DNA from 2 places in the Streptomyces sp. NPDC042259 genome. Region 2 is predicted to be linked to the other one. Evidence: riboswitches for the same ligand, from Rfam matches in the RefSeq annotation. Region 2 holds a riboswitch; the other holds the start of a gene.
What was found. Region 2 has a riboswitch for S-adenosylmethionine ahead of ACZ6MA_RS01570 (aminotransferase class V-fold PLP-dependent enzyme). Riboswitches for the same ligand answer to the same signal wherever they lie in the genome.

Region 1 (3,763 bases), on a different contig from region 2:
CGGCACCAGCGTCAGGTGGTAGTCCTGGACGAGGACCGTGGCGCCCGGCGCGGCCTCCTCGGCGAGCGCGTCGGCGAAAGCGGCGTTGTACGCCTCGTAGGCCGCCCACTGGGCGCGGAAGTCCGCGTCGAAATCGGGCTCCAGGGGGGTCTGGTAGAGCAGGTGGTGGACGAACCACAGCACGGAATTGGCGATGCCGTTGTACGCCGCGGTGAAGACCTCGGGCGCGATGTCGAGCATCCGCACCCGCATGCCGCCGGTGTCGGCCGGGTCGAGCCCGCCGCCCGTGCGGCGGACGGCCTCGCGGTCGCCGTCGCCCAGGGCGGCGCACACCCACAGGGCGCCGGCGTCGGTCCCGATCGCGCTGAGGCCCGACACCAGCCCGCCTCCGCCCCGGCCCGCCGCGAGCGAGCCGTCCTCGCGTCGCTTGTAGGAGACGGGTCCGCGGTTGGATGCGACGAGAATCGGGGCGACGTGCTCAGCGACCATGTCGGCAGCCTTGCCAGTGCGGGAAGCACTCAAACGTACGCACGAGGGACGGTTACGCGGCGTGCCTCTGTGCGTACTCGGGCACCTCGGTCATCGGCGGCCGCTCCTCGGTGTCCACCGGGTACGTCCGCGGAACGAACCCCTCCGCGGTGCGCTCGAACTGGGTCAGCGAGGGGCGCACCAGATGGCCGCGGGCCAGTCGGAGCTGCGCGGTCCGGTAGATCGCGGCGGCCATCCGGCCCAGCGCCCGCCCGTCCTGGTGCCGGTGCTTGCGCACCCCCACGTCGACCTGGGCCAGCGCGTCCAGGCCCACGGTGTGCAGCGCGTCCACCAGCAGCCCGAGTTCGACGCCGTAGCCGACGGGGAACGGCAGCCGCTCCAGCAGCGACCGGCGGGCCGCGTACTCGCCGCCCAGCGGCTGGACGAAGCCGGCCAGCCGCGGCCAGTGCAGATTCAGCAGCGGGCGGGCCACCAGCTCCGTCACCCGGCCGCCCTGGCCCACGGCCTCGCCGAGCGGACGGTCGTACATCGCCTTGACGAAGTGCACCTCCGGATCGGTCAGCAGCGGACCGACGATGCCGGAGACGAAGCCGGCCGAGAAGTCCCGCAGGTCGGCGTCGACGAAACAGACGATGTCACCCTCGGTCGCCAGCAGCGAACGCCACAGCACCTCGCCCTTGCCGGGCAGCGCGGGCAGCCGCGGCAGCACCTCGTCCCGGTGCACGACCCGCGCCCCGGCCGCCGCCGCGACCACGGCCGTACGGTCGGTGGAACCCGAATCCAGCACCACCAGTTCATCCACCAGCGGCACCGCCTCGGTCATCAGCTCCCGGCGGATCGTCGTCACGATCGCACCGACCGTCGCCTCCTCGTTCAGCGCCGGCAGGACGACGCTGACCGTGGTGCCGGCGCCGCGCTTGGCGGCGAGAATCCGGTCGAGCGGACGGTCTGCGGCGGACCAGGAACGCCGGGCCAGCCAGCGCTCCACCTCTTCCAGCACCTGTACGACTCCTTAGCGGGGCTTCGGGATGTGGCCGGGATGTGACCCATCTCGCGGTACGGACGACTGGTTCGGGCGTCCGTGCCTTCCGTTACAGTCTTGAACAACGCGGACGGCCTTCGTATGTCGGGGTCGTCGTGCGCACAAACGCCTGGGCCGCGCCCAGTGCCATACCGCTCATCCAGAGGGGCAGAGGGATACGGCCCGTTGAAGCCCCGGCAACCCTCCCGCCGGTCCCGCGTACTCCGCGAGGCTCCCGGTGGGGAAGGTGCCAATTCCGTCCCGTGGCGACGTTCGCCACGGGGAAGATGAGGAGAAAGGGCCTCGCCTCATGGCTGTGCACACTGTCGCCACCCCCGTCGCTCTCGGACCCGCCGTCGGCCTCTCGTGCCGCGAGTGCCAGGAGCGCTTCGACCTCGGACCGGTCTTCGCCTGCGCCGTCTGCTTCGGACCGCTCGAAGTCGCCTACGACCTGCCCACCGGTGACCCCGAGGCGCTGCGCCGCCGGATCGAGGCCGGCCCGGAGAACATCTGGCGCTACGCCCCGCTGCTGCCCGTCCCCGCCGACGTGGCGGACAAGCCCAGCCTCAACCCCGGCTTCACCAAGCTGGTCAAGGCCGAAAACCTCGCCCGCGAACTGGGCGTCACCGGCGGTCTCTACGTCAAGGACGACTCCGGCAACCCCACGCACTCCTTCAAGGACCGCGTCGTCGCCATCGCCGTCGAGGCCGCCCGGGCCTTCGGCTTCACCACCCTCTCCTGCTCCTCCACCGGCAACCTGGCGGGCGCGGTCGGCGCCGCGGCCGCCCGCGCGGGCCTGAAGTCCTGCGTGTTCATCCCGCACGACCTGGAGGCGGGCAAGGTCGTCATGGCCGCCGTCTACGGCGGTGACCTCGTCGGCATCGAGGGCACCTACGACGACGTCAACCGCTTCTGCTCCGAACTGATCGGCGACCCGCTCGGCGAGGGCTGGGGCTTCGTCAACGTCAACCTCCGCCCGTACTACGGGGAGGGCTCCAAGACCCTCGCCTACGAGATCTGCGAGCAGCTCGGCTGGCGGCTGCCGGACCAGATCGTCGTGCCCATCGCGTCCGGCTCACAGCTCACGAAGATCGACAAGGGGCTCAAGGAGCTGATCGCGCTCGGTCTGGTCGAGGACCGGCCGTACAAGATCTTCGGCGCCCAGGCCGAGGGCTGCTCGCCGGTCTCGCGCGCCTTCAAGGACGGCCACGACGTCGTGCGCCCGGTGAAGCCCGACACGATCGCGAAGTCCCTCGCCATCGGAAACCCGGCCGACGGGCCGTACGTGCTCGACATCGCACGGCGGACCGGCGGCGCGGTGGAGGACGTCACCGACGCCCAGATCGTCGACGCGATCAAGCTGCTGGCCCGCACCGAGGGCATCTTCGCGGAGACGGCGGGCGGGGTGACGGTCGGCGTCACCCGGAAGCTGATCGAGGCCGGAGTGCTGGACCCGTCCCTGACGACGGTCGTGCTGAACACCGGTGACGGGCTGAAGACCCTGGACGCCGTCGCCCCGACCACCGGGCCCTCCGCGACCATCCGGCCGAGCCTCGACGCGTTCCGCGCGGCGGGCCTCGCCGGCAGCTGAGCCCCGCGCCCTGCCCCCCTCTGCCCCTGGCCCCCTCGACGGCCGGGGCCGGCCCCGCACGTCATCTCTAGCCGGAAGGCGAATCCGCATGAGCATCAACGTTCGCATCCCCACCATCCTGCGCACCTACACCGGCGGACAGGCCGAGGTCTCCGCCGAGGGCGGCACCCTCGCCGAGGTGATCGCCGATCTGGAGAAGAACCACCCGGGCATCGCCGCCCGCGTCCTGGACGACAGCGGCAAGCTGCGCCGTTTCGTGAATGTGTACGTCAATGACGACGACGTGCGTTTCGAGGGCGGCCTGAATGCGGTGACGCCGGACGGTGCCGGCGTCTCGATCATTCCGGCGGTCGCCGGCGGCTGACCTTTCGCAGGTTTCCTGCGGAAGTCCCGTGAATCGCCCCGGCCGGAAACGGACGGGGCGATTCCGTCTGTTGAAGCGCGATACAGTTGAGGCGTTCCCCCTCCGGCGTCAGTGCCGAACGCATATGAGAACCCGTCAAGTTGTGTGCCGAGTAGGTGCACGAATTGTCGGGTTGGTTGCGTTATGTCCGGCCCGACTTGCCCGGGAATCCCCGGTATTCACCGGTTATCGCCAATCGGCCGCGCCCGGAATTCTCGTCCGAGTGACCTGTTGCAGACGGCATCCGTGCAGATACATT
Region 2 (3,763 bases):
TCGATCGTGCTCATCAAGACCGACGTGGACCGGATTCCCGAGATCGCCGAGAAGATCGCCGCGCTGGAGGGCGTCAGCGAGGTCTACTCGGTCACCGGCGCGCACGACCTCATCGCCATGGTCCGGGTGGCCCGCCACGACGACCTCGCGGACGTCATCCCCGGCCGCATCAGCAAGGTCCCCGGCGTGGCCTCGACGGAGACGCACATTGCGTTCCGCACGTACTCCAGCCACGACCTGGAAGCGGCCTTCGCGATCGGCCTCGACTCGTAGCGGTTGTCCTCAATCGCCGGACGGGCTTGATATGGCCGAGCTCAGCCATATCAAGCCCGTCCGGCGATTGAGGACCGGGGTCCGGGGCGGAGCCCCGGTCAGGAGCCCCGGCTAAACGGGCACGCAGCGTCCGGCATCCGTCCGGTAGGACCACCGCGCGCCGTCCCGGACCAGTTCCCCCACCGCCGTCAGGAACCGTTCGACGTGCTCGTCCGGCGTGCCCGCGCCGAAGCTGACGCGGAGGGCGTTGAGCGAGGTGCCCTCGTCGGGGGCACCGCACTCGCCGGGCTCACCGGGCTCGTCGCCCAGCAGCGTCCGCACCAGCGGGTGGGCGCAGAAGAGGCCGTCGCGGACCCCGATGCCGTACTCGGCGGAGAGCGCCGCGGCGAAGTGTGAGCTGTTCCAGCCCTCCACGACGAAGGAGATGACGCCCACGCGCGGGGCGTCGTCGCCGAACAGCGAGAGCACCCTGACCCCGGGCACCTCCGCGAGGCCCGCCCGCACGGTCCGCACGAGCCGCTGCTCGCGCTCGACGAGCCGCTCGAAACCCGCCTCCGTGAGCGCCTTGCAGGCCGCGGCGATGGCGTAGACCCCGATGACGTTGGGCGAGCCCGCCTCGTGCCGGGCGGCACTGTCGTGCCACTCGACGTCGATCCCGCCCCCGTCGCGCCGGGCGACCTTGCGGCTCGCTCCGCCGCCCGCCAGATAGGGCTCGCCGGCCCGGAGCCAGTCCGCGCGTCCGGCCAGGACTCCTGCGCCGAACGGCGCGTACAGCTTGTGCCCGGAGAAGGCGACCCAGTCGACGTCCAGCTCCGTGATGTCCACGGGGTGGTGGGGGGCCAGTTGCGCGGCGTCCAGCACGATGCGGGCGCCGTGCGCGTGCGCCGCGGCCGCCAGCTCCCGCACCGGCCACAGCTCGCCGGTCACATTGGACGCGCCGGTCACGCAGACCAGGGCCGGGCCGTACGGTTCGCGGGCGGCGAGGGCCGCCTCCAGCGTCCGGACCGCCTGGCCCGGGGTGCGCGGCGCGTCGAGGTAGCCGACCTCGACGTCCTCGCGCCGCTCCCACGGCAGCAGCGACGCGTGGTGCTCGGTCTCGAAGACGAAGACCCGGGTGCCGGCCGGGACCACGCTCGCGAGCAGGTTCAGCGAGTCGGTGGTGGAGCGGGTGAAGACGACCTGGTCGGCCGGGCGGCAGCCGAGGAAGGCGGCGACGTCGGCGCGGCTGCTCTCGAACAGGTCGGTGGACAGCTGCGAGAGGTAACCGGCCCCGCGGTGCACGCTTCCGTAGTACGGCGCGTAGGCCGCGACGTCGTCCCACACCCGCCGCAGCGCCGGGGCGCTGGCCGCGTAGTCGAGTGCCGCGTAGGGCACTTCGCCCCCGGTGACGAGCGGCACCCGGACGTCCTCGCCGAGGACCGGCAGGGGGCCGTCGGCGAGCGAGGCGTCGGGACGGGAGGCACCGGCGAGCGAGGCGGTGGCGGTGGCAGGGCATGCGGACATGGCGAATTCTCCTGAGAACAGGGGGGTTTGCGGATACGCACGCGGGAAGACACCACCGGCGTGCGGAAAACCGAACCCGGACGCGCGACGGGGCGCGCCGAGTTCACGGGAAACGGGCCGTAGGCCCTATCGCATTCGCTGCATCACGGAAGAAGCTCCCTCGACGACCAGGATCCCTGGCGAGGGATCCGCGCTTGCCGCGGACGTCTTGTCCGCGACCCGGTCATCACCCGGGGCACCCCGCCACGGAAGGAGGGTTGCCGGACAGCGGGCCGGGGCCTATGTCGCTGTCACTCGTGACCTGGCGAAGATTATGGCACAACCGATCACCTGGCGGTATGGGTGTCCGCATGGCGGATGGGCGCACCACCGCTGCGCGGCGGTGTCCTCAATCGCCGGACGGGCTTGCTTTTCAAGCCCGTCCGGCGATTGAGGACGCGCCCGCAGGGCGCCAAGCCGCCGCAGGCGGCACAGACGGACCGCCGGCCAGGCTAGCGGTTGCTCGCCGCGACCCACCGCTCCAGCGCCCGCTTCGCCGCGCCCGAGTCGATCGACTCCGCGGCCTTCGCCAGGCCCGCCGTGATCTGTTCCGTCAGCGGGGCACCGGTCGGCTCCAGGGCGACCAGCGCCGCCGCCGAGTTGAGCAGCACCGCGTCCCGTACCGGGCCGGTCTCGCCGTCCAGCAGCCGACGGGCGACATCGGCGTTGTACGAGGCGTCCGCGCCGCGCAGCGCCTCCACGGGTACCAGGCCGATGCCCACGTCCCGCGGGTCGAAGGGCTCGCGGCGCACCGTGCCGCCGCCGACGATCCACACCTGCGAGGTCGCGGTGGTGGTCAGCTCGTCCAGTCCGTCGTCGCCGCGGAAGACGAGCGCGGAGGCGCCTCGTTCGGCGAGGACGCCGGCCAGGATCGGGGCCATCCGGGCGTCGGCGACGCCGGTCGCCTGGGCCCGCACCCGTGCGGGGTTGGTCAGCGGGCCGAGCACGTTGAAGGTGGTGCGGATGCCCAACTCGCGGCGGGCTGGCGCCACATGACGCAGCGCGGGGTGGAACTTCACCGCGAAGCAGAAGGTGATCCCGGCCTCCTCGGCGACCTCCACCACCCGGCGCGGAGTGAGGTCCAGATTGACGCCCAGCTTCTCCAGCACGTCCGAGGCGCCGCTGGCCGAGGAGGCGGCGCGGTTGCCGTGCTTGACGACCTTCGCACCGGCGCCGGCCACGACGATCGCCGACATGGTGGAGATATTGACGGTCTTGGCGCCGTCGCCGCCGGTGCCGACGATGTCCACGCTCGGGCCGGGCACCTCGATGAGGTTGGCGTGGGCGTACATGGTCCGCACGAGACCGGAGATCTCGGCGACCGTCTCGCCCTTGGCGCGCAGCGCGACGGCGAAGCCGGCGATCTGCGCGTCCGTCGCCTCGCCGCGCATGATCCGGTCCATGGCCCAGGCGGTGTCGTCCGCGCTCAGGTCCACACCGTCGAGGAGGGCGTCGAGGACACCCGGCCAGGTGCGGGCCGTCGCGCTGTCGCCGCCTGCCGGGGTCGCAACGTTCATGGTCCACGCTCCTGGTGGTCGAATCCGTGATGCCGCGGTGTTCGCGGTGTTCGCGGGTCCAGCCTATCCAGGACCGGGGACGGCGAAGAGCCCCGTCCAGCGCATGGACGGGGCTCTTGCCGTGGCGATCAGTGATCGGATCCGAGGGGGATCAGTGGTGGCCGTGGCCGCTGGTGATCTCCTCGTACTCCTCCGCGGTGGCCTTGGGGATGTGCGTCCCCTCGCCGTAGAAGCCCTTCGAGAGCTTCACCCGGAGCTTCTGCGAGGCGCTCAGCTTGCGCTTCACACCGTTCTCGTCGACCTCGGGGCCGAGCTCGAGCGGCTTGGGCTGCTCGTGCGCGGTGAGGGTGTGCAGGGCCTCCTGCGACAGCGGCTCGTGGACCTCGACGAACTCGCCGTGCGGCAGGCGCTTGATGATGCCCGACTCACGT

Region 1: another riboswitch for S-adenosylmethionine. It lies ahead of thrC (threonine synthase); the one in region 2 lies ahead of ACZ6MA_RS01570 (aminotransferase class V-fold PLP-dependent enzyme).

What each region holds. Positions count from the first base shown of each region.
Region 1 covers NZ_JBVJDW010000004.1:146,216-149,978, forward strand. The annotation lists gene ACZ6MA_RS12905 (alpha,alpha-trehalose-phosphate synthase (UDP-forming)) at 1-489, opposite strand, end outside; gene ACZ6MA_RS12910 (glucosyl-3-phosphoglycerate synthase) at 542-1,489, opposite strand; SAM riboswitch class I at 1,664-1,804, shown strand; gene thrC (threonine synthase) at 1,821-3,101, shown strand; gene ACZ6MA_RS12920 (MoaD/ThiS family protein) at 3,190-3,465, shown strand.
Region 2 covers NZ_JBVJDW010000001.1:340,692-344,454, forward strand. The annotation lists gene ACZ6MA_RS01565 (Lrp/AsnC family transcriptional regulator) at 1-273, shown strand, start outside; gene ACZ6MA_RS01570 (aminotransferase class V-fold PLP-dependent enzyme) at 385-1,776, opposite strand; SAM riboswitch class IV at 1,962-2,078, opposite strand; gene trpD (anthranilate phosphoribosyltransferase) at 2,268-3,332, opposite strand; gene qcrB (cytochrome bc1 complex cytochrome b subunit) at 3,484-3,763, opposite strand, start outside.